Regions from separate parts of the Streptomyces sp. NPDC029041 genome, predicted to be linked through region 1. Evidence: riboswitches for the same ligand, from Rfam matches in the RefSeq annotation. Region 1 holds a riboswitch; each other region holds the start of a gene.
What was found. A riboswitch is a leader RNA that binds a small molecule or an ion and turns the genes downstream of it on or off. The one in region 1 is predicted to bind cobalamin.

Region 1 (7,567 bases):
AGCAGCGTCTCCACCTCGGCGGGCACCTCGTGCACCACGGCCAGCAGCCCGGACGGACCGGCGGCGTACAGGCGCCGGTCGTGCCGGACCGGCGGGGGTGTGCCCCACTCGGCAGCGGCCAGGTCCCAGGTCCGGCGGGCGCGGACGGCGGTGGAGCACAGCGCGAGATCCGGCAGGAGGTCGGCGCCGGCCAGGGCCCGTCCCGCCGCGGGGGCGTCCCGGCGGCCGCGCGGGGCGAGGGGGCGTTCGTGGTCGGCGACGTCCAGGGGCCAGGCCGACTTGGCGTGCCGCAGCACGACCAGGCGGCGCAGCGGGCCGGCGCTGCTGCGGGCGATCATGACGGCGATCCCAGGTCACGGGTGAGGTCGAGGCCGAGGAGCCGGTCGGCGTAGGCGTATGTCTCGAAGCGGGCGCCGTCCGCGAGTTCCGGCTCGGTCTCGACCCGGCGCAGGATTTCCAGCACCCGCGGCACGTCCAGGTCGGCGTCCCAGGCTTCGCGCAGCCGCTCCCGCACGCCGTCGGGGACGGGCCGCGAGGGCTGTCGTGCCCAGCGGGCGACCGCGGTGCGCCAGCGGGCCAGGGTGGCGCCGGCCTCGTCGAGTCCGGCGGGTTCCAGCCGGACGGGGGCGCTGTGGTGCCGGGTGATCAGGGCGAGGCGCAGGGCGGCGGGGTCGCTGTGATCCGGCGGGCCGGACTCGACCGGTGCGACGGCGATCCGCACCCCGCCGGTCACCGCCTCGCCCTCGGCGGCGACATGGACGACCTGGGACTCGCCCAGACCGGCACCTACGTCGGTACTGTCCTCGAAGGCACGGATGCCGAGTGTCGTGGCGCCCGCGCGCAGCTCCGCCTGCCGGTTGCCGCCGGTCAGCAGGGCCCACACCGGTGTGCCGCCGAGCTCCAGGGTCCGCACGAGCAGGTCCCCGACGAGCAGCACCCGCAGGTCCGTCGTGCCGGAGCCCGACGCGTGCACCTGGACGCGCGTCAGACCACGGCGGGCCGGGGCGGCGTCGACCGGTTCACGGGTTCGGGCGTCGATGATGCGCAGCACGAGGCGAGCGTAGGCGGGCGGGCGGGCCCGCGCAGGCAGGCCGGGCGTTTTCCGGCCACCGTGGCGCGATCGGCCGACCTCCGTCGTGGACGGCCGTTCCTCTCAGTCCAGTGTGCCGAGGAACCGCACATGAGGCCGCCCTGCGGGCCCTTCCCGGCTGACGGCGGCCCGCACCCCGTACACCTCGGCGATGAGCTCCGCCGTGAGGACGTCTCCCGCGGGGCCGGCCGCCACCACCCTCCCCGCGCACAGGACGACGACCCGATCGCAGTACATCGCCGCGAGGTTGAGGTCGTGCAGGGCGACGACGGTGGTGACGGGCAGGGTGGTGACCAGGGCGAGCAGGTCGAGCTGGTGGTGGATGTCGAGGTGGTTGGTGGGCTCGTCGAGGAGGAGTTCGCGGGGTTCCTGGGCGAGGGCGCGGGCGATCTGCACCCGTTGGCGTTCACCGCCGGAGAGGGTGTGCCAGAGCCGGCCGGCCCGGTCGGCGAGACCGGTGCGCTCCAGGGCGGCGCGCACCGCCCGCTCGTCGTCGGCGGAGGAGGGCGTCCAGGCGCGGCGGTGCGGGACGCGGCCGAGCCGCACGACGTCCAGAACCGTCAGCTCGACCTGGGTGTCCGTTTGTTGCTCGACGACCGCGAGGCGGCGAGCGACCGTGCGGCGGGGCAGCTCGGCCAGGGGCGTGCCGTCGAGGGTGACGACTCCGGAGGACGGCGGCAGCAGCCCGGCGAGCAGCCTCAGCAGGGTGGACTTGCCGGAGCCGTTGGGGCCGAGGACGCCGACCGTGGAGCCGGTCTCCGGCGCGAGGGCGACGCCGTCCAGGATGAGGCGCCCGTCGGCACGGCGGCTGACCCGGTCGGCCCGCAGCCCCTCCCCCGCCGACGTCTCCGCGCCGCTCACCGCGCCCTCCGGGTCCGGTACAGCACCGCCACGAACGCCGGCACGCCGATCAGCGACGTCACGACACCCACCGGGACCTCCTGCGGATCGAGAACGGTACGGGCCAGCGTGTCCACCCACACCAGGAACACCGCTCCCGCGAGGGCGGTGACCGGCAGCAGCCGTGCGTGCCCGGGGCCGGTCAGGGCCCGGGCGGCGTGCGGCAGGACCAGTCCGACGAAGCCGATCGCCCCGGCCGAGCTGACGAGAGCCGCCGTGAGCAGAGCCGTGACGCACAGCAGGACCAGGCGGGTCCGGGCGACGGACACCCCGAGCGCGGCGGCGGCGTCCTGCCCGAAGGCGAAGGCGTCCAGGGTCCGGGCGTACGACAGGCACACCACCAGCGCCACCGCCAGCACGGCCAGGCACAGCCACACGTCGGTCCAGCCGGCGCCGCCGAGCGAGCCGAGGAGCCAGAACAGCACGCCGCGGGTCGTCTCGGCGTCGGCGGAGGTCATCACGACGAAGGAGGTGAGCGCGGAGAAGAGCTGCATGGCGGCCACGCCCGCGAGGACGACCCGGTCGGTGGTGCCGCCGAGGGTGTGGCTGAGCAGCAGCACCAGCGCGAACGACAGCAGGGCGCCGAGGAACGCGCCCGCGGACACCGGGAGGGCACCGCCGCCCACGCCGAGTACCACGACGAGCACCGCTCCGGTGGAGGCGCCCGAGGACACCCCGAGCACGAACGGGTCGGCGAGCGGGTTGCGCAGCAGGGACTGCATCACCGCCCCGCACACGGCCAGTCCGGCCCCGCACACGGCGGCGAGCAGGGTGCGCGGCAGTCGCAGCTGCCAGACGATCCCGTCCCGGATCGGCGTCAGCCCGGAGCTGCCGAGGCCGAGATGGGCGGCCACGACGGACCACACGTCGGCGACGCCGAGGTCGGCGGGGCCGATGGTGATGGCCACGGCGAGGGAGGCCACGAGTGCGACGGCCCCGGCCAGGCCCAGCGCGAGCCCGGCCCCGCGGCCGGGTCCGGGCCCGGCGGCCGGCAGCTCCTGCTCCCGGGCGGTCACTTCACCAGTCCGAACCTGCGCAGCCCGGCGGCCACCTGTTCCACGCCCTCGACGGTGCGGATCGTCGGGTTCATGGCCTGCCCGCTGAGCAGCACGTACCGCTTGTGCCGGACGGCGTCCATGTTCCTGGTGACCGGGTTGGACTCCAGGAAAGCGATCTTCTTCGCGGCCGACTCGGCGGTCTGGGACTTGCGGGTCAGGTCGCCGATGACGAGGACGTCGGGGTCGCGGTCGGCGACGGTCTCCCAGTTGACCTGTGGCCACTCCTCGTGGGTGTCGTCGAAGACGTTCTTCGCGCCGAGGGCCCGGGTGATGATGCCGGGCGCTCCGCAACAGCCCGCCATGTAGGGCGACTCGGAGTTCGCGAACCAGTACAGGAGGGTGACGTGGGAGGCGTCGATGCCCGCCGTGGCCTTCGCCATGCGCTGCCGGAGGGAGGCCACGAGTGCGTCGCCGCGTTTCGTCACGCCGAACACGCTCGCGAGGTCGTGGACTTCGCCGTAGACGGTGCCGATGCCGAGGGTCTTGTCGCGTGCGCCGTCGCCGCCGCCCGAGTTGTCCTTGCCGGCGCAGTCGGACGGGGAGACGTAGGTGGGGACGCCGAGTTTCTCGAACTGCTCGCGGGGGGCGACGCCCCCCTTGCCGAGGGTGGAGACGAAGGACGCGGTGACGAAGTCGGGCTCGGCGTCCAGGACGCGTTCGAAGGACGGGTTGTCGTCGGCGATGCGCGGCACCCGGGCGTTGGCCTTCTCCAGTCCCTTCATCACGGGGTCGGTCCAGGTGGCCGTGCCCGCGAGTCGGTCGGCGAGACCGAGGGAGAGCAGGATCTCCGTGGTGCCCTGGTTGAGGGACACCGCGCGGCGAGGTGGGGCGGCGACCCGGACCTCGTGCCCGCAGTCGGTGAGCGTGACGGCGGCCTTCGCGTCGGGGGACGGGCCGCCGCCGCAGCCGGTCAGGAGCAGGGAGCCGGTGATGAGCAGGACGGCGGCGCGGGCGGGTCGGGCCAGGGGCACGGGAACCAGTCCTCAGTCGTCGAGGGCCCGATCGCGGGGCCCGGTCGTACGGTGCTCCCCCGCCGCGTGCGGCCGCGGGGGCCGCCAGCAGGTCTTCGGACTCGGGTTCACCCGGGTCGGAGCGCCTTCCCGGACGTCCGTGCGGAAGTCCAGTGGCCGAGGCCCCGCCCGTCCCCCTCACCGCTGCGCGTCAGTTCCGGATTCGCACCGGATTCCCTGACCCACGTACATGGGTTCGACTGGCTTCGGCAAGCTATCACGGGGATCGTCCCGGGAATCACCGCGCACCCGGAGCCGTTGAACGGGGAGCAGCTCGTCCACGACTTGCGAGGAGGCCGCCGGTGTACGGCGACGAGGCAACGGTCCGCAGGATCCTCACCGAGCTCGGCGACACCTGGGCCGTGGTGGGCCTGTCGTCGAACCGGCAGCGCGCCGCGTACGGCGTCGCCGCCGTGCTCCAGCGCTTCGGCAAGCGCGTCGTTCCGGTGCACCCGAAGGCGGAGACCGTGCACGGGGAGAAGGGGTACGCGAGCCTGGCGGACATCCCCTTCGACGTGGACGTCGTGGACGTGTTCGTGAACAGCGACCTCGCCGGAGCCGTCGCGGACGAGGCGGTCGCCAAGGGCGCGCAGGGTGTCTGGTTCCAGCTCGGTGTGATCGACGGGGCGGCGTACGACCGGACCCGCGCGGCGGGCCTGGAGATGGTGATGGACCGCTGCCCGGCCATCGAGATCCCACGGCTGCCTCATCACCGCGTACAGGAATCCTGAAGCGTTTCCCAGGAAACACCCGCAGCCGGTCAAGGCTTGACGCGCCCGGTCAAGGCTGCACAACTCGTCTTCTGCCGCCGAGTAGTCCATTCCTAATCTGAGGCCTCTTGCTCACTGAACTCTCCGAGTTCGTCTATGAGAGGCCCCTGAATTCATGGAAAGAGACGGCCTGCGCCGGGATGTCGGGCTGATCGGGCTCATGTGGGCCTCGGTCGGCTCCATCATCGGCTCGGGCTGGTTGTACGGCGCCGAGAAGGCCGTCGTGGCGGCCGGCCCCGCGGCGATCCTGTCCTGGCTCATCGGTGCGGTGGCGATCGTGCTGCTGGCACTGGTGCACGCGGAACTGGGCGGCATGTTCCCGGTCGCCGGCGGTACCGCCCGTTATCCGCACTACGCGTTCGGCGGACTGGCCGGCATGTCCTTCGGCTGGTTCTCCTGGCTCCAGGCCGCGACGGTGGCACCGATCGAGGTCGAGGCCATGATCGGCTACGCCGGGCACTGGCACTGGGCGCAGGGCTTGCAGCACCCGAAGGACGGAACGCTGACGACGAGCGGCTTCGTCGTCGCGGTCGTCCTGATGGCCGTGTTCGTCGTCGTCAACTTCCTCGGGGTGCGGATCCTGGCGCACACCAACAGCGCCGCCACCTGGTGGAAGGTGGCCGTACCGCTGGCGGCGATCTTCATCATCGCGGCGGGCAACTTCCACCCGGGCAACTTCACCGAGCACGGCTTCGCGCCGTTCGGTGCCCACGGTGTGCTGAGCGCCGTCAGTTCCAGCGGCATCATCTTCGCCCTGCTGGGCTTCGAGCAGGCGATCCAGCTGGCGGGCGAGAGCCGCGACCCGCAGCGGGACCTGCCGCGCGCGACGATCGGTTCGGTCGCCATCGGAGCGGCCATCTACGTCCTGCTCCAGGTCGTCTTCATCGCCGCCCTGCCGCTGGGCTCGTTCGTGCACGGCTGGACCAAGCTCGACTACCCGGGCATCAGCGGCCCGTGGGCGGGGCTCGCGACCCTGCTGGGCCTCGGCTGGCTGAGCGTGGTGCTCTACCTGGACGCGGTGGTCTCCCCGGGCGGCACCGGCCTGATCTACACGACGGCCACGTCCCGCGTCTCCTACGGGCTGGCCCGCAACGGCTACGCGCCGAAGATCTTCGTCCGCACCGACGCGCGCGGCGTGCCGTGGTTCGGGCTGATCGTGTCCTTCGTGACGGGCGTGGTCTGCTTCCTGCCGTTCCCGAGCTGGCAGCAGCTGGTCAGCTTCATCACCTCGGCGAGCGTGCTGATGTACGCGGGCGCCCCGCTGGCCTACGGCGTCTTCGCGGACCGGCTGCCGCACCGGGAGCGCCCCTACCGCCTGCCCGGCGGGAAGGTCCTCTCTCCGCTGTCGTTCGTGGTGGCCAACCTCATCATCTACTGGTCCACGTGGGACACCCTGTGGCGGCTCGGCGTGGCCATCGTCCTCGGTTACGTCCTGCTCGGCGGCTACGCCTGGTACGCCACGCGCAAGGGCCTGCCCGACGCTCCCCGGCTCGACTGGAAGGCCGCCCAGTGGCTGCCCGTCTACCTGCTCGGCATGGGCGTCATCTCCTGGCAGGGCGGATTCGGCGGCCAGGGACACCTCGGACTGTGGTGGGACATCCTGGTCGTCGCGGTGTTCTCGCTGGCGATCTACTACTGGGCCCGGGCCTCGGCCTCCCTGTCCGGGGAGATCGAGCGGAGCATCGAAGAGGTTGCGGTCACGGAGGTGCCGGTCCACTGAGACAGACCTTCATAATGTGCGGATGCCGCCCCAAGCCCCCGAGCCCCTCGACTCCGGCGCCCCGCAACGCTTCCCAGTCGTTGTCGTGGGCGCCGGTCCGGCGGGTCTGACCGTCGGCAACATCCTGCGGGCCGCGTCCGTCGGCTGTCTGGTGCTGGAGGCGGAGACCCGTGAGTTCGTCGAACAGCGGCCCCGCGCCGGGGTGATCGAGGAGTGGGCCGTCCGGGGCCTGGAGAAGCGGGGCCTCGCCCGTGATCTGCTGGACCGGGCGGAACTGCACACCGCGTGCGAGTTCCGCTTCGACGGGGAGCGCTACCGGTTCCCCTACGGCGAGCTGACCGGCAGTCACCACTTCGTCTACCCGCAGCCGTTGCTGGTGACGGACCTGGTGCGCGAGTACGCCGACGTCCGCGGCGGCGAGATCCGCTTCGGCGTCCGGGACGTGGAGCTGCACGACGTCTACAGCGACCGGCCGTCGGTGTCGTACACCTGCCCCGAGACGGGTGAACGCCGGCTGGTGCACTGCGACTTCGTCGCCGGGTGCGACGGGGCACGCGGAGCGACCCGGGCCTCGCTCCCTCCCGAGCGGGTCCGGATCGCGCGGCACGACTACCGCGTCGGCTGGCTCGCCCTGCTCGCCGAGGCGCCGCCGTCCGCCGACTGCGTGCTGTTCGGCTGCCACCCGCGCGGGTTCGCCGGCCAGATGCCCCGCAGCCCGGAGGTGACCCGCTACTACCTCCAGTGCCCGCCGGGCGACGCTCCGGAGAACTGGCCGCACGAGCGTGTCTGGTCGGAGCTCCGCCGGCGGCTCGGGGCGTCCGGCGTGCCCCCGCTGACCGAGGGGCGGCTGATCGAGAAGCGCGTGCTGGACATGCACGACTACGTGGTCGAGCCGATGGTGCACGGCCGGCTCCACCTCGCCGGTGACGCGGCCCATCTGGTCGCCCCCATCGCCGCCAAGGGCATGAACCTCGCCCTGCACGACGCCTTTCTACTGGGCGACGCCTTGGTGGCCCGGC
Region 2 (7,567 bases), on a different contig from region 1:
GCAGCCGGGTCAGCCCCTTGCGGTCGTACGCCACCGGCTGGCCCTCGACCGTCAGCCGCCCCTCGTGCGGCTTCAGGCCGCCGCTGAGCAGCCGCATCAGTGTGGTCTTGCCGCTGCCGTTGCGGCCGAGCAGCGCCAGCGCCCGCCCCTCGCGGATCTCGAAGTCGAGGCCACTGAGCACGGTCGGGCCGTCCTCGTAGGCGAAGGACGCGCCCCGCAGGGCGACGAGGGCGGGCTCGCTCATGTCAGCGGCCTTTCCAGTGCGAAGGTGAGGACGGCCAGCGCGACGAGCAGCGCGCAACTGGCCGCCGTGAAGCGGACGGAGACCCGGGCCTCGGGCACCAGGACCCGCAGGGTGCCGTCGTAGCCGCGCCCGGCGAGCCCGGCCTGGAGCCGGCCGGCCCGGTCGAAGGCCCGGACGAACGCGGTGGCGCCGAGCCCGGCCAGGGAACGCCACTGAGCGCCCCGGCTGGTGTGCCCGAGCCGGGCCGCCTGGGCCTCCCGGATGCGCCGCATGGAGTCCAGCAGCAGGAAGCTCATCCGGTACGTCACGAGCGCGACGTCGACGACCGCAGCCGGGATCCGGGCCCGGACCAGTCGGGGCAGCAGGTCGGACATGGGCGTGGTGAAGGCGAACAGCAGCACGCCCAGGGAGGCCGCAGAGGTCCGCAGCAGCAACTCCGCGGCCCGCACCGGCCCGTCGCCGGCGAGGGAGACGAACCCCTTCGGCCCGCCCACCTGGACGAGCAGCGTGAGCGCGCCGGTGACGCAGAAGCCCAGCGGCACCCGGTAGGCCCGCCACAGCCGCCGCCCGGGCACACCGGCCGGACCCAGCAGCACCAGCAGGGCCGTCAGGAGCACCAGGGCCGCGCCCGGCCAGGGCGGCAGGGAGATCGCGAGCACGGTGAGACCGAGCCCGAGCACGGCCTTGTCCACGGGATGGCGGCGGCGCCAGCGACTGCTGTGCGCCGCCGCGTCGATCGGCAGCACCCGGGCTCAGTCCCGTTCCTCGGCGGACGTCCCGCGGGTGTCGGAGAGCGCGCTGTCGGCCTCCCGTTCCAGCGCCCGCCGCTCACCCTGCCGGCGTCCCCGGCGCAGGCCGAAGTAGTAGGCGAGGACCCCGGCGCCGAGGGCCGCCTGGAGGGAGAACAGTGCCGACTCGATCTCGCCGGACGGCGGTTCGTACAGCGGCGAGAACCACGGCTCGTAGTCGGGCTTCAGCTCGGTGATCGCCGTCTCGGCCTCGCCGTCGGCCCCCGCGAACGGCTCCTTCTTGTGGTCGCCGAGACCGAGCGCCAGGGGCAGCACCGCGAGCGCGACCACGGCGAGCAGCAGCACCAGGTTGATCTTCGTGTTGCGGTTCATCGGGCCACCGCCTCGGACTCGGCCGGGGCCTGCTTCTTGGCGAGGAGGACACCCAGCCGGGTCAGTTCGCCCTTGCTGGACTGCACCAGCAGCCGCATCACGAGCACGGTCAGCAGGCCCTCGCTCACCGCGAGCGGGATCTGGGTGACGGCGAAGATGGAGCCGAACTTGCCGAGCGCGCCCGGGAATCCGCTGCTCGGGTCGGGGAACGCGAGGGCCAGCTGCACGCTGGTGACGCAGTAGGTCGACAGGTCGGCGACGAACGCGCCGGAGAAGACCGCCACCATCAGCGGCGCGTTGGAGCGCCGCAGCAGCTTGTAGACGGCGTATCCGGCCCAGGGGCCGACGATCGCCATGGAGAAGACGTTGGCCCCGAGCGTGGTCAGGCCGCCGTGCGCGAGCAGCAGTGCCTGGAACAGCAGGGTGATGGTGCCCAGCACCGCCATGATGGGCGGCCGGAACAGGACGGCTCCCAGGCCCGTGCCGGTGGGGTGCGAACAACTGCCGGTCACGGACGGCAGTTTCAGAGCGGACAGGACGAACGTGAAGGCACCGGACGCCCCGAGGAGCAAGGTGCTCTCGGGGTGCTCGCGCACCTCACGGGTGAGCGACCGGACCCCGTGGACGACGAACGGCGCCGACGCGACGCCCCAGGCGACCGCGTGCGCCGGAGGAAGGAAACCCTCGGCTATGTGCATGGCTCAGCAGACCCTCTCCAGCACCTCGTGGATGGTTGACGCGCCTTGGCCGGTCTCCTGGCTGACGGGTACCACCGCCCGGACTCCGCCTTCCCGGGTCGCAAGGACCCAGTGGCTGCCCGTGAGGGCCGGAGCCGGACTTCCCGATTCACAGTGGCGAGGGCCGCACCGGCATCACACCGGATTTCCCGTTCACCAAGGCCTGGTGACAATAAGGCCGGGATAAGGGCGATGACAAGCCACCCAAGGGGCGCGCGAGGGGGCGCCCGTTCGCACACCGGCGCATCCTCCGGCTGGTCCACGCGCTCCGCGCGGGGTCTCTCCGCGCGATGTCCGGGCCGTGTCAGTCCTCGCCCCCGTCGTCCCCGCCGTCGTCGCCCGCCCCGTCGTCCCCGGCCGGGCCCGGCTTCTCCGGATCCGGCTGCTGCGGGCCGCCGTCGCCCACTTCCTCCGTCGGGGTCGCGGCGGTCGGCGCGGGCGCGGGAGGGGTCGGCGAAGGAGGCGGCGTGGACGGAGTGAGATCCCCCACGGTGCCGGTGGCGGGCGTGTCGGCCGCTGCCGGGCCGGCCGCCGGGTCGGCCTGCGGACCGGAGGAGCCGGGCGTGGCGGAGTCGGCGGACGGCGCGGCGGCGGGGCTGCTCGCACTCGGGGACGCGTCGGGTTCCGTGCCCTCCGTGGTCGTGTCGGGCGTGAACCAGCGCATGCCGATGAGCATCGCGGCGATGAAGAGTGCCGCGGCGGCTGCCGTCGCGGCCAGCTTCGACCGGTTGCCGTGACCGCCGCGTCCGCGCGAGCGGCCCGAACGCCCCGACTGGGCCGCCCGGGCGGCGGCGCGGTGGCCCGTGGTGGCCGGCAGCGCGTACGTGGTCGGGCTGCCGGTCTCGGCGGTCGCGTACGGTCCCGGCCCGGCGGGCATCGCCGCGGAGGCGGTGTTCGGCCGCGGCGGCGGCGAGACCTCCGGCAGCGGCTCGGGCAGACCCCGCCAGGCGCCCTGGGCGAACCACTCGGCGGCCTGCTGGGCGGTGGGACGGTCCTCGGGCTGCTTGGCGAGCAGACCGAGGAGATAGTTCTCGAACGCCGGCGGAAGCCCGGCCACACCGAGCTCGCGAGGCGGCACGGGAGCAGAGTCGAGGTGCTGGTGGAGCAGGGCGACGGCGGTGTCGGCCTCGAACGGCGGGCGCCCGCTGAGGAGCTGGTAGAGCACGCAGCCCAGGGAGTACATGTCGGAGGCGGGCCCCGCCGGCTTGCCCAGGGCCCGCTCGGGCGCGAGGTAGAGGCCGGTGCCGATGATCTGGCCGGTGGCGGTGAGCGCGGCGCCGGGGTCGTCGAGGAACCGCGCGATGCCGAAGTCCCCGATCTTCAGCGTGCCGGCCGCGTCCAGCAGCAGGTTGGCGGGTTTGACGTCCCGGTGCACGATGCCCTGCGCGTGCGCGGCGGCGAGCCCCGCGGACGCCTGCGCGGCGAGCGCGGCCACCCGCTCGGCGGGCAGCGCGCCCGAGCCGTTCAGCACCCCGGCGAGACTGTCGCCCTCGACCAGCTCCATCACCAGGTACAGCCGGTTGTCGTACTCCCCGAAGTCCAGCACACCGACCACGTTGGGATGGTTGAGGCGCCCGGCGGTCTGAGCCTCCAGACGGAACCGGGAGGCCGCCGTCGCGTCGGTGTCCTGGGGCAGCAGCAGCTTGAGGGCCACCGCTCTGGCGAGCGTCTCGTCGTACGCACGCCAGACCTCTCCCATTCCACCGCGCCCGATCTCCACATCCAGCCGGTAGCGGCCCGCTAGCAGCACTCGTCCTCGTCTCACGCATAGGGGAAGGTCGTCGCCGCAGGCCGAACTCCCCGCTTGTGGGCGGGGATTGGTGGGGGTGCCGCAGCCGACCCAGGATACTGGCGCGGCATGACCGCCGATCTCCGCGGCGGTGTCCTCGGACGGGCCCGGCGCGACATCCCGGAGCGGACCAGCCGGGCGCCGGGACGACACTCCCGGCGCCCGGCTGCCGCGGGCAACCGGTGAGGTCAGACCGCCGCGCCCGTCCCCTTCTCCCGGCGCGGCAACAGGGCCACCGCCAGGGCCGGTACGGCCGCCAGGACCAGCCACGGCACGGCGGCCGGCAGGCCCAGGTCGAGCAGGAAACCGGTGGCCGCGCTGCCGGCCAGGACGATCAGGCCCGAGACGGACGACAGCGCACCCGTGTAGAGCCCGAGCCGGCCCTCCTCGGCGAGGTCGGGCACCCAGGCGCGGGCGGCGGGGACGACCAGCATCTGTCCCACCGTGAGCAAGATCACGAAGCCCGCGGCCGGGAGCAGCCCGGCCGTGCCCGTCCAGCCGGCGGGCCGGGCCGCGGCCACCACCGCGAAACCGGACGCGATCAGCAGCAGCCCCGCGGCCATGGAGCGGCGCAGATCCAGCCGGTCGCCCGCCCAGCGGGTCACCGGCAGCTGGGTGAACACCACCAGCACGGAGGACAGCGCGAAGAGCCAGGACAACGGCGCCTGGGACCCCGCAGCGCGCTGCACCTCGTCCGGCAGGGCCAGATACAGCTGGTTGTAGGCGAGCAGATAGGTGCCGTACGCACAGCACAGGGCGAGGAAGCGGCGGTCGCGCAGCAGGGCGCGGACCCCGCCCCGCGCCCGGACGCGGACCCGGCCGGGGATGTGCTGCGGCATCAGCCACAGGTGCCCGGCGAGGACGAGCACGAAGACTCCGGCACCGGCCAGACACGCGGTGCGGAAGTCGACGGCGAGCAGCAGCGCGCCGAGCAACGGCCCCACGAACGCCCCCGCCTGGCCCGCCACGCTGAACAGGGCGAGGACCCGGGTGCGCGGGCCGTGCCCGTCCTCCTCCCATCCGACCGCCTGGCGGGCCACCTCGGACTCCACGGCGGGGGAGAAGAGCGCCGCGGCGAACCCGATCACCAGCACCGCACCGATCACGGCCCCGCTCGTCCCGGCGTAACCGAGCCATGCGAACCCGGCGATCCGCAGGCCGCAGCCCGCCAGCACGACCGGCCGCACCCCGAACCGGTCGACGAGCCAGCCGCCGACCACGAACAGCCCCTGCTGGCTGAAGGTGCGCAGCCCGAGCACGAACCCGACCAGCCACCCCGCCATGCCGATCGCGGTGCCGAGATGCTCGGCGAGGAACGGCAGGACGGCGTAGAAGCCGATGTTGAAGGCGAGCTGAGTGACGATCAGCAACCGCAGCAGCGGGGACAGTTGCCTGACGAGCCGCCAGGTGCTGTCGCGGCCTTCGCTGGGGATCGCTGGGGCGGCCTTGCGGGCCGGCACCCGGGAGACGGGGTCGGTCATCGTTCGTCTGTCTGTGAGGCGGACACGGGCGTCAGGAGGGCGTCGGGGCGGTCCGGGTGCCGTCGCGGGGCCGGCACGCTGTGCTCCACGGGGGGCAGGGCCGGGTTCGCCGGCCGGGTGCGCCGCCGGGGCAGCCGTACCCCGCCCGCGGCCGTCACCGCCAGTGCCCCGAGCAGGGCGAGGGCGGCGGCCGGGAAGAGGACGGCCCACGGGGCCCGTTCGGCGTAGGGCTGGTTCTCGGCGAGCAGCAGGCCCCATTCGGGGGAGGGCGGCTGGGCGCCGAGGCCGAGGAAGCCGAGCGCGGCGAGGCTGAGCGCGACGCCCGGGAGCCGGAGCAGGGCGTGCCGGGCGACCGGGGGCACGACGGCGGGCAGCAGTTCGTGCCGGAGCAGGTACCAGCGGCCGGCGCCCAGTGCCCGGGTGGCGACCAGATGGGTCGTCGCGCGCTCCTGCCGCAGCAGCGAGGACGTGTGCGCGGCGAGCGGGGACCAGGCCACGACGGCCACGGCGAGCGCGGGCGTCCAGGGACCGCTCCCGGCGATGCCGGTGACGAGCAGCCCGGCCAGTACGGGCGGTACGGCACTGAGTGTGTCGGCCAGCGGCCCGGACAGCCTCGGCAGCAGCCCCAGCAGCAGTCCGGCGACGAGGGCGGCGGCACTCACCGCGAGGGCGGTGCCGAGGGTGGTCACCGCCCCGTGGGAGATCCGGGCCAGGACGTCCCGGCCGAGCGCGTCCGTGCCGAAGGGGTGCTCGGCGGAGGGAGCTTGCAGCCGGGCGAGCGTGTCCAGGGCGAGCGGGTCGCGGAAGACACCGGCCCCGACGACAGCGGCCAGCAGCCCCCCGTGGAGCAGGGGGAGCGATCGGGGTGCGGGGAGCCGGGGCCGGTGCAGGGACTGCAGGGCGCCGTCGCGCAGCGCCGGTCCGATCAGCAGCCGGGCTGCGGTCCGGGCGAGGAGCCCCGCTGCCGCCGCGAGCAGGACGAGGGCGAGGGTGCCGCTCTGCAGGGCGGGCAGATCCTGGGCGAGTGCGGCGTGCAGCGTGAGCCGGCCGAGGCCCGGGATGTCGAAGATCTGCTCGACGGCGACCGATCCGCCGGTCAGCCCGACCACGAACAGTCCCAGGTTCGGCAGCAGTCCGGGCACGCAGCGGCGCACCGCCTGCCGGGCCAGCGACCTCGGCGGAACACCGCGTGCCGCGGCCGCCATGGCCCAGGGTTCCGTGAACGCGCCGGGCAGCATGTCGTCGAGCATCCGGCCCAGGACCGCCCCGGCGGGCAGGCCGAGGGCGAGCGAGGGCAGCACCATCCACTGCGGGCCGTACCAGCCCAGGGCGGGCAGCCAGCCCAGCTGCACGGCGATCACCGAGGCCAGCACCGAGGCGACCAGGAACTCGGGCAGCGAGGCCAGCACGGCCGTCACCGTACCGCCGGGACGGCGCGCACCGAGCCGGCCTCGCGCGCCGGACCGGAGGGTGGGGGCGCAGACGGCTGCGGTCGTGCCCGCGGCGACCACCAGGGCCCCGCACATCAGCAGCAGTGACACGCCGAGCGCCTGCACGACACCCGGCAGCACCGGGGCGCCGGACACCCAGGACGAGCCCGCGTCCGCGTGCAGCAGGCCGCCCAGCCAGCGGCCGAGCAGGACCCATGGCCCGTCGTCCAGGCCGAGTTCGGCGCGGATCGCGTGCAGGGTCTCCGGTGTCGGATCGCGGTCGGCGGAGCGGGCCTTGAGGACGGTCAGCGCCGGGTCGGTGCGCGACAGCCACGGGAGCAGGCCGATCGCGCCCACCAGAGCGGCCGTGAGCACGGCCCGCCACGCCAGCGTCGGGCCACCGCCCCGCGCGAGGACGCGCAGGGCGGTCAGAGCCCGGGTCGGGAGAGAGGTCTGGGTGTTCAGGGCCGGGTCCCCACGCCGACGAACTCCCGCTCGTACGGGTCGAGCCGGGCGCCCCGCACGGACGCCCGGACCCCCGTGACGGCCTTCAGGTGCACCAGCGGAATCACCGCGTCGGTACCCAGGATCGCGGCCTCCGCCTTCATGGCGGCGTCCTGCCGCTTCGCCGGGTCGGACTCGGACCGGGCGGCGGCGACGAGCCGGTCGACGTCCCGGTCGCACAGGAACGCCAGGTTGTAGGAACCGTCGCAGGTGAAGTCGCTGTCGAGCACGGTGACCGGGTCGCCGGTGTCCGTCATCATG
Region 3 (7,567 bases), on a different contig from region 1:
GCCCGGCACTTTCCTGTCCGACTCGACCATGGTGATCTCCGCGAAACCGGTGGTCCTGCCCGCCCCGGGCCGCGGTGAGGACCTCCAGGTCCGCGTGTCCGCCCCCGCGACCGGCGGTGATCTGCCCGTCGTCGTCTTCTCGCACGGCTTCGGCTGGTCGATGAACGGCTACGCCCCGCTGGCGGACCACTGGGCCGCCCAGGGCTTCGTGGTGGTGCAGCCCACCCACCTGGACTCCAGGACGCTGGGCCTGCCTCCCGAAGACCCCCGCACGCCGCGGATCTGGCGCGTCCGCATCGAGGACCTCACCCGCGTGCTCGACGGACTCGACGTTCTCGAAGCCTCCGTACCGGGCCTCGCCGGACGCCTCGACCGCGACCGTGTCGCCGTGGCCGGCCACTCCTGGGGAGCCCAGACGGCGAGTACGCTCCTCGGCGCGCGCGTACTCGACTCCGACGGCGTTCCCGGCGAGGACATGTCCGACCCCCGTGTGAAGGCGGGTGTGCTGCTCGCCATGGCCGGCCTGGGCGACGACCTGACCCCGTTCGCCGTCGAGCACCTGCCCTTCATGAGGCCGTCCTTCGACACCATGACCACACCTGCGCTCGTCGTCGCCGGGGACAACGACGACTCCGCGCTGACCACGCGCGGACCGGACTGGTTCACCGACCCCTACACCTACAGTCCGGGGAACAAGAGCCTGCTCACGCTGTTCGGGGCGGAGCACTCGCTCGGGGGCATCCCCGGCTACGAGGTGGCGGAGACGACCGACGAGAGTCCCGCACGCGTCGCACTGCTCCAGGGCCTCACCACCGCCTACCTGCGCAGCGCCCTGTACCCCGGGGACACCGGCTGGAAGGCGGCGGCCGCCGCGCTGGAGGAGGATCCCGAGCCGCTGGGGAAGCTCCGGAGCAAGTAGGCGACGGCGTAGACGAAAGTGAAGGCGACGGCCCCGGGGATCGAGGGGCCGTCGCCTGATCGTCCAGAGAAACAGGGCTCGAGCCGCGCCCGCAAAGACCCCTCGTACTAGGTTCGGCCGCATGTGGGGGATGGGTGAGCCGGTGTGACCTGCGGCTTGTGTCTACGGCCTCGCTTCGTACGTGACGCGGGTCATGTGGGGCGCTTCACTGCCGGACGCCTCGAACGTGACCGGAGCCTCGAAGGCCGCCCGTCGCGTGGCCCGGCGCAGCGCCCTGAGGACCGCGGGCCCCACGACGAGGGTCAGCACGACCGTGACGAGGGCCCGGCCCAGATCCCAGCCGAGCGATGTGGCGACGCAGTACGCGACGAAACGGGCCAGGTTCTCGGCGACCGGCGCCTGCGGGTCGAAGGCCACGTTCGAGGCGAGAGCGCCCATGAAGGGCCAGCCCGCCATGTTCATCACCGTCCCGTAGGCGAACGCGGCGAGGAAGCCGTAACCGGCGAGCAGCGCGAGCTCGGCCCGGCCGCGCAGCCGGTCCGGGCCGGGCAGCAGGCCCGCGCCCATCGCGAACCAGCCCATCGCCAGCATCTGGAACGGCAGCCACGGCCCGACCCCGCCCGTGAGCAGCGCCGACGCGAACATCGTCACCGAGCCGAGCACGAACCCGAAGCCCGGGCCGAGCACCCGGCCGCTCAGCACCATCAGGAAGAACATCGGCTCGACACCGGCGGTACCGGCGCCGATCGGCCGCAGGGCCGCTCCCGTGGCGGCCAGCACGCCGAGCATCGCGACCGCCTTCGGGCCGAGACCGGACTCCGAGATCGCCGCCGCCACCACCGCCACGAGCAGTACCAGCAGGCCCGCGAAGAGCCACGGTGCGTCCTGCGCGTGGGCGCTGAGCCGCGAGGTGGGCGGGGTCAGGAACGGCCAGCCGATGGCCACGACGCCCACGGCGCTGACGAGGATCAGGGCGGCGACCGAGCGGGGGCCGAGGCGGACGGCCCGGGCTTGCTTCTGGGTGTTCACGAGCGGGCTCCGGACGGAAGCGCCGCGCGGACCTCGGCGACCGTGAGCCAGTGCTGCGGGGCCAGGATCTTGGTGACCTGCGGTGCGAACGACGGCGAGGAGACCACGACATCGGCCGTCGGGCCGTCCGCGATCACCTCGCCCTCGGCCAGCAGCACCACCCGGTGGGCGATCTCCGCCGCGAGCTCCACGTCGTGCGTGGCCAGGACGATGGCGTGCCCCTCGGCGGCCAGCGCGCGCAGCACCGCCACCAGCCGGGCCTTCGCCGCGTAGTCCAGGCCCCGGGTCGGCTCGTCCAGCAGGAGCAGCGGGGGCCGGGCGGTCAGCACGACGGCCAGGGCGAGCGCGAGCCGCTGCCCCTCGGAGAGGTCACGGGGGTGGGTTTCGTCGGTGACGCCGGGCAGCAGCTCGGTGACCAGGGCCCGGCAGGTGCCAGGGGCCGCGCCCGCGTCCTCGTCGGCCGCCGCGCACTCGGCGGCGACGGTGTCGGCGTAGAGCAGATCCCGCGGCTCCTGCGGGACCAGGCCGACCTTGCGGACGAGGTCCTTCGGTGCGGTGCGGTGGGGGGTGGCGTCGCCGAGGCGGACGGATCCGGAGCTGGGCTTGACGAGGCCGACCAGGGCGTTGAGGAGCGTGGATTTGCCGGCGCCGTTGCGGCCCATGAGGGCGATGGTCTCGCCGGGGGTGACGGTGAGGTCGATGTGGCGCAGCGCTTGGACGCGGCCGCGGGTGACCGAGAGGGCCCGTACGTCACCCAGGGGGGTGGTGTGTGCGGATCGCTTGCGGGTGCGGGATGTCCGTGGCTTGTCGCGCAGTTCCCCGCGCCCCTCGGGAGCGGCGTCTTCCAGCTCTTGCTTGAGATCTCCCGCCCTGCGACGGGCGTCGCGGACCGTCAGGGGAAGGGGGGTCCAGCCCGCGAGGCGGCCCAGGGCCACCACCGGCGGGTACACCGGGGACACGGCCATCACCTCGGCCGGATCGCCCAGGACCGGGGAGGCGCCCGGGGCGGGCAGGAGGACGACCTGGTCGGCGTACTGGATGACGCGTTCCAGTCGGTGTTCGGCCATGAGGACCGTCGTGCCGAGGTCGTGGACGAGCCGCTGCAGGACGGCCAGCACCTCCTCGGCGGCCGCCGGGTCCAGCGCGGAGGTCGGCTCGTCCAGGACGAGGACGCTCGGGTGCGGGGTGAGGACCGAGCCGATCGCGACGCGCTGCTGCTGGCCGCCGGAGAGGGTGGCGATCGGCCGGTCCCGCAGACCGGCCAGGCCGAGCAGGTCGAGCGTCTCCTCGACGCGGCGGCGCATCACGTCCGGGGCGAGGCCCAGCGACTCCATGCCGTAGGCGAGTTCGTCCTCGACGGTGTCGGTGACGAAGTGGGCGAGCGGGTCCTGACCGACCGTGCCCACGACGTCGGCCAGTTCGCGCGGCTTGTGGGTGCGGGTGTCGCGGCCGGCGACCGTGACCCGGCCGCGCAGGGTGCCGCCGGTGAAGTGCGGCACGAGACCGCTGACCGCGCCCAGCACCGTGGACTTGCCCACGCCGGACGGGCCCGCCAGCAGGACGAGTTCGCCTTCCGGGACCTCGAAGTCGACGCCCCGCACGGTGGGTCCGTCGGCCCCGTCGTAGATCACGGAGACATCCGCGAAGCGAATCACGACGGCTCCTTGGGGTCGGGGGCGACGAACGCCGGAAGCAGGCCGAGGAGTACGGCCGCAGCCGGCCCGAGGGGGAGGGTCGGGGCCACCAGGGGGACCACGCCCGGGTGCAGGGCCGCCGGGTCGCGGGCCGCGGCGAGGGCGAGCAGGGCCGCGGCCGCGACGCCGGAGGCGACGACCAGCCAGGCGCGCACGTCCCAGCGGTCCGGGCGGTAGCGGGTGCGCAGGGACCGGCGGCCGCCTAGCTTGAGGCCCGCGAGGGCAGCGGTGAGACCGGCGAGCAGCACGGGCAGGCCGTACGCGCCGCCTTCGGCCGTGAGCAGGCCGTACGTTCCCGCGCAGACGCCCAGCAGGCCGCCGAGGGTGAGGGCGGCGGTGGTACGGCGTACGGCGGGCGGGACGTCGGCGGTACGGCCGTAGCCGCGGGCGTCCATCGCGGCGGCCAGGGAGACCGAACGCTCCAGCGCGCCCTCCAGGACCGGGAGCCCCACCTGCAGCAGGCCCCTGATGCCCCTGTCCGGGCGGCCGCGCAGGCGGCGGGCGGCGCGCAGGCGCCGGACGTCGGCGATGAGGTTCGGGGCGAAGGTGAGGGCGACGACGACCGCGACACCCAGCTCGTACAGGGCGCCCGGCAAAGACTTCAGGAGGCGGGAGGGATTGGCGAGGGCGTTCGCGGCGCCGACGCAGATGAGGAGCGTGGCCAGTCTCAGTCCGTCGTACAGGGCGAAGGTGAGGGCCTCCGCGGTCACCTCGCCGCCGAGGCGGATGCCCTGGGCCCAGGCGGGGAGCGGAAGCTCGGGGAGGGTGAGGAGGGGGTGCGTGCCCGGGATGGGGGAGCCGAGGACGGTCGCGAAGAGCAGGCGGACGAGGATCACGGCGAGGGCGAGTTTGACGAAGGCGCCGTAGGAGCGGGACCAGGGGGTGTCCGGGCGGCGGGTGGCCACGACGTAGGCGGAGACCATGACGAGGAGGGCGAGGAGCAGGGGGTTGGTGGTGCGGGTGGCCGCGGTACCGAGGGCGAGCGCCCAGAGCCACCAGGCTCCGGGGTGCAGTTGGGCTCGGCCTCGACACCGAGGGCTGCTACCCACGCCGGCGTACCTGCCAGATCGCCGCGCCGCCCAGGACCACCACCACGGCGATGCCGCCGATCAGGCCCAGGGACGGCCCGTCGTCCGAGGGGGAGTTCTGCTCCACAGCCGGCTTGCGCTCTCGCTGCTGCTGGGAGACCTGTTCGCCGCAGCCCTTCCGCGGATAGCCCGAGATCGCGCACAGCAGGGCGTTGGTGTCGTAGCGCAGCGGCTCGGCCACCGTGGCAAGGGCCTCGGCCGTCGTCGCGTCGGGGGAGACGCGGGCGCAGGCCGTGCGGGCGGCGGGCGGGGATTCGCCCCCCGGTGCGTCCGACGGTGTGCCGAAGTCGATGACCAGGGCCACCCGTTTCCTGCCGTCCTGCGCGGGCGTCTTCGCGCAGATCGCCGCGAAGCGGGCCGCGCCTCGTGGCCGGGCCGCGTCCGCGGAGTCCTCGCTCACCGCGAAGCGGAAGCCCTGGACGTCACCGTCCGAGGGGCGGGCCTGGGACGGGCCCTGGGTGGCGTAGACCCAGTGGCCGGCGTCGCGCTCCCAGAACGACCAGTACCGGTAACCGGCGGCCTGGGCCTGGCCCGCCCCCGCGCACAGCAGGAGCGAGGCCAGGAGAAGCAGAAGGACCCGGCGCGTCACAGCTGCTGCTTCTTGCGGCCGGTGAACAGGAAGCCGATGCCGATGCCGGCGACCAGGCAGACGCCGACGTACCACCAGACCCCGAAGAAGCCGGAGCCGGAGTCCTCCTTCTCGTCCGAGGCCTTGGTTCCGGTCTTCCCGGCGGTCTGCGGGGCCGGGCCCGTCGCGCCCAGCTGCTTGACGAGGTCGGCGCCGCCGAAGTCGCGCGGGTTCGTGCCCGTGGCGTGGGCGGCGAGGATCAGCTGGGCGTAGGCGGCCGGACCGCTCCGGGCGGCCCAGGACGCGGAGTTCTTCTCCAGCCAGCGCACGGACTTCTCCGCCTGGGAGGCGTTCCCCTGCGCGGCGAGCGCGACGACCGCGTCGGCGGTGTTGCCGTAGTCGGGCTGGGGCTCGGCACCGGCCAGGGCGGACATGAGGTGGTTGCCGTCCTCGGCGAGAGCGGCGGTGAGGTAGCCCGCGCCGTTCGCCGCCGCCTGCTGCGGCGTCGTGGCCTTCTCGCAGGTCGCCTCGGACTTCCTGCCGGGCTCGACGACCATGCCCTTGCCCAGGGCGCCGAGCACACCGGCGGCCGTGGCGTCCGCGTTGGCGGCGAGCCCGCCCTTCTTGTCCGGCTGGAACGCGAAGGCCCCGCCGCCGTCCCCGCCGCAGGGCAGGGCGAGCTTCAGCAGCGCGTCGTAGGGCGACTTGCCGTCCTTCTCGACCCGGCCGGGCTTCTCGCCCGCGGCGGCGAGCGCGCCGATGACGACCGACGTCGAGTTGGTGTCGCTGGCCCCGCCGGGCGAGTAGCCCCAGCCGCCGTCCTCGTTCTGCACGGACTTCAGCCAGCCGACGGCCTTGCGGGTGGTGCCGTCGTGCCCGCCGAGCGCGGCCAGGGCCTGCACGGCGGCGGACGTGGCGTTGGTGTCGAGCATCGTCTTGGCGTCGCACGCGGTGGTGGGGTCGGGCCGGTAGGAGGCGAAGCCGCCGTCGGCGCACTGCTGGCGCACCAGCCACCGCACGGACTTCTCCGCCGGCTTCACGCCCACCGTGTCCTGAGCGAGCAGGGCGAGCGACTGCCGCCACACACCGTCGTACTTCGGGTCGGTCGAGCCGTACAGGGCGGAGGGGAACGCCTGGGAGGACGACGGGGACGGGTCGGCGGCGGCCGGGGTGGCGGCGCCGATCACGGCGACGGCGGCCAGGACCGCGGCGCTGCGGCGGACGTTCATGATCGGCGGGTGCCTCTCCCTGCTGGGGAGCCGGGCAGCGCGGGACACCCCCGGGCGGCTCGGCTCCGTATACCTCGACGGTGCCGCGCACCGGCGGGCTGCCGGGCACGCGAGCCGGTCACGAACCGTACGCGGCGATCCGGCTCCCGCCTGTGCGCGGCGGTCACGGTTGCGAGTCAGCGCCGGAATTGCACCGGCTTCCCCCCGTACGGTGTGATGACGACCCGCTTACTGTACCCGCACGTAGGAAACGGGTTGAGGGGGTGCCGGGTGGGCCGGAAAGCTTCGCCCCATGCCGACCACACCTCCACCGGGAAAGCTGCTCGGCTCGGGGCGTCGTGCCGATGTGTACGAGATCGACGAGGCGTGGGTGCTGCGCCATGAGCGCGACGGCGGGGGTGACGCGGCCACCGAGGGCGCGGTGATGGAGCATGTGCGCGCCCACGGGTATCCGGTGCCGCGTGTGCGCCCGGCCGGTTCGCGCTCCGACCTGATGATGGAGCGGCTCTCCGGCCCGACGATGCTCCAGGCCTGCCTGGCGGGCACCTTCGACCTGACCGAGGCGGGCTCCCTCCTCGCCCGGCTGCTGCGCGACCTCCACGCCGTCCCCGCCCCGTGCTCCACCGACCCGGCCGTCAGCGTCCTCCACCTGGACCTGCACCCGGAGAACGTGATCCTCACCGCCGACGGCCCCCGGGTCATCGACTGGTCTGATGCGGCGGAGGGGGACCCTGGGCTGGACTGGGCGACGACCGCGGTGATCCTCGCGCAGGCCGCCGTCGCCGGAGACCTCCTTTCCGCACCCGCCGACGTCATGCTGACCGCCCTCCTCGCCGGTCCGTCCCCGCTCACCCGCCCCTTCCTGACCAAGGCCCTGTGCCGCCGGGGCGCGAGTCCGGTGATGAGTCGGCGGGAGGTCGAACTGCTGGGATGCGCCGAGGAGTTGATCCTCTCTCGGGGGTGGAGGGGCTAACGTGGGGCTCCCCGACCACACACGCAGGAGCGTCCATGACCGACCAGGCGGAGACCCCCGAGCAGGA

Region 2: linked by a shared signal. The riboswitch ahead of AB0F04_RS19005 (energy-coupling factor ABC transporter permease) and the one ahead of AB0F04_RS36550 (ABC transporter substrate-binding protein) in region 1 are both predicted to bind cobalamin.
Region 3: linked by a shared signal. The riboswitch ahead of AB0F04_RS10250 (prenyltransferase/squalene oxidase repeat-containing protein) and the one ahead of AB0F04_RS36550 (ABC transporter substrate-binding protein) in region 1 are both predicted to bind cobalamin.

What each region holds. Positions count from the first base shown of each region.
Region 1 covers NZ_JBEZWO010000024.1:286-7,852, forward strand. The annotation lists gene AB0F04_RS36530 (histidine phosphatase family protein) at 1-338, opposite strand, end outside; gene AB0F04_RS36535 (hypothetical protein) at 335-1,051, opposite strand; gene AB0F04_RS36540 (ABC transporter ATP-binding protein) at 1,154-1,951, opposite strand; gene AB0F04_RS36545 (iron chelate uptake ABC transporter family permease subunit) at 1,948-2,940, opposite strand; gene AB0F04_RS36550 (ABC transporter substrate-binding protein) at 3,003-4,019, opposite strand; cobalamin riboswitch at 4,088-4,278, opposite strand; gene AB0F04_RS36555 (CoA-binding protein) at 4,361-4,789, shown strand; gene AB0F04_RS36560 (APC family permease) at 4,944-6,548, shown strand; gene AB0F04_RS36565 (4-hydroxybenzoate 3-monooxygenase) at 6,571-7,567, shown strand, end outside.
Region 2 covers NZ_JBEZWO010000007.1:77,155-84,721, forward strand. The annotation lists gene AB0F04_RS18990 (ATP-binding cassette domain-containing protein) at 1-244, opposite strand, end outside; gene cbiQ (cobalt ECF transporter T component CbiQ) at 241-990, opposite strand; gene AB0F04_RS19000 (energy-coupling factor ABC transporter substrate-binding protein) at 997-1,365, opposite strand; gene AB0F04_RS19005 (energy-coupling factor ABC transporter permease) at 1,362-2,063, opposite strand; cobalamin riboswitch at 2,093-2,278, opposite strand; gene AB0F04_RS19010 (serine/threonine-protein kinase) at 2,407-3,852, opposite strand; gene AB0F04_RS19015 (MFS transporter) at 4,080-5,372, opposite strand; gene AB0F04_RS19020 (ABC transporter permease subunit) at 5,369-7,177, opposite strand; gene AB0F04_RS19025 (ABC transporter substrate-binding protein) at 7,264-7,567, opposite strand, start outside.
Region 3 covers NZ_JBEZWO010000003.1:667,872-675,438, reverse strand. The annotation lists gene AB0F04_RS10275 (chlorophyllase) at 1-919, shown strand, start outside; gene AB0F04_RS10270 (ECF transporter S component) at 1,082-1,948, opposite strand; gene AB0F04_RS10265 (ATP-binding cassette domain-containing protein) at 1,945-3,603, opposite strand; gene AB0F04_RS10260 (energy-coupling factor transporter transmembrane component T) at 3,600-4,691, opposite strand; gene AB0F04_RS10255 (SCO2322 family protein) at 4,684-5,319, opposite strand; gene AB0F04_RS10250 (prenyltransferase/squalene oxidase repeat-containing protein) at 5,316-6,527, opposite strand; cobalamin riboswitch at 6,640-6,774, opposite strand; gene AB0F04_RS10245 (phosphotransferase) at 6,820-7,500, shown strand; gene AB0F04_RS10240 (SAM-dependent methyltransferase) at 7,536-7,567, shown strand, end outside.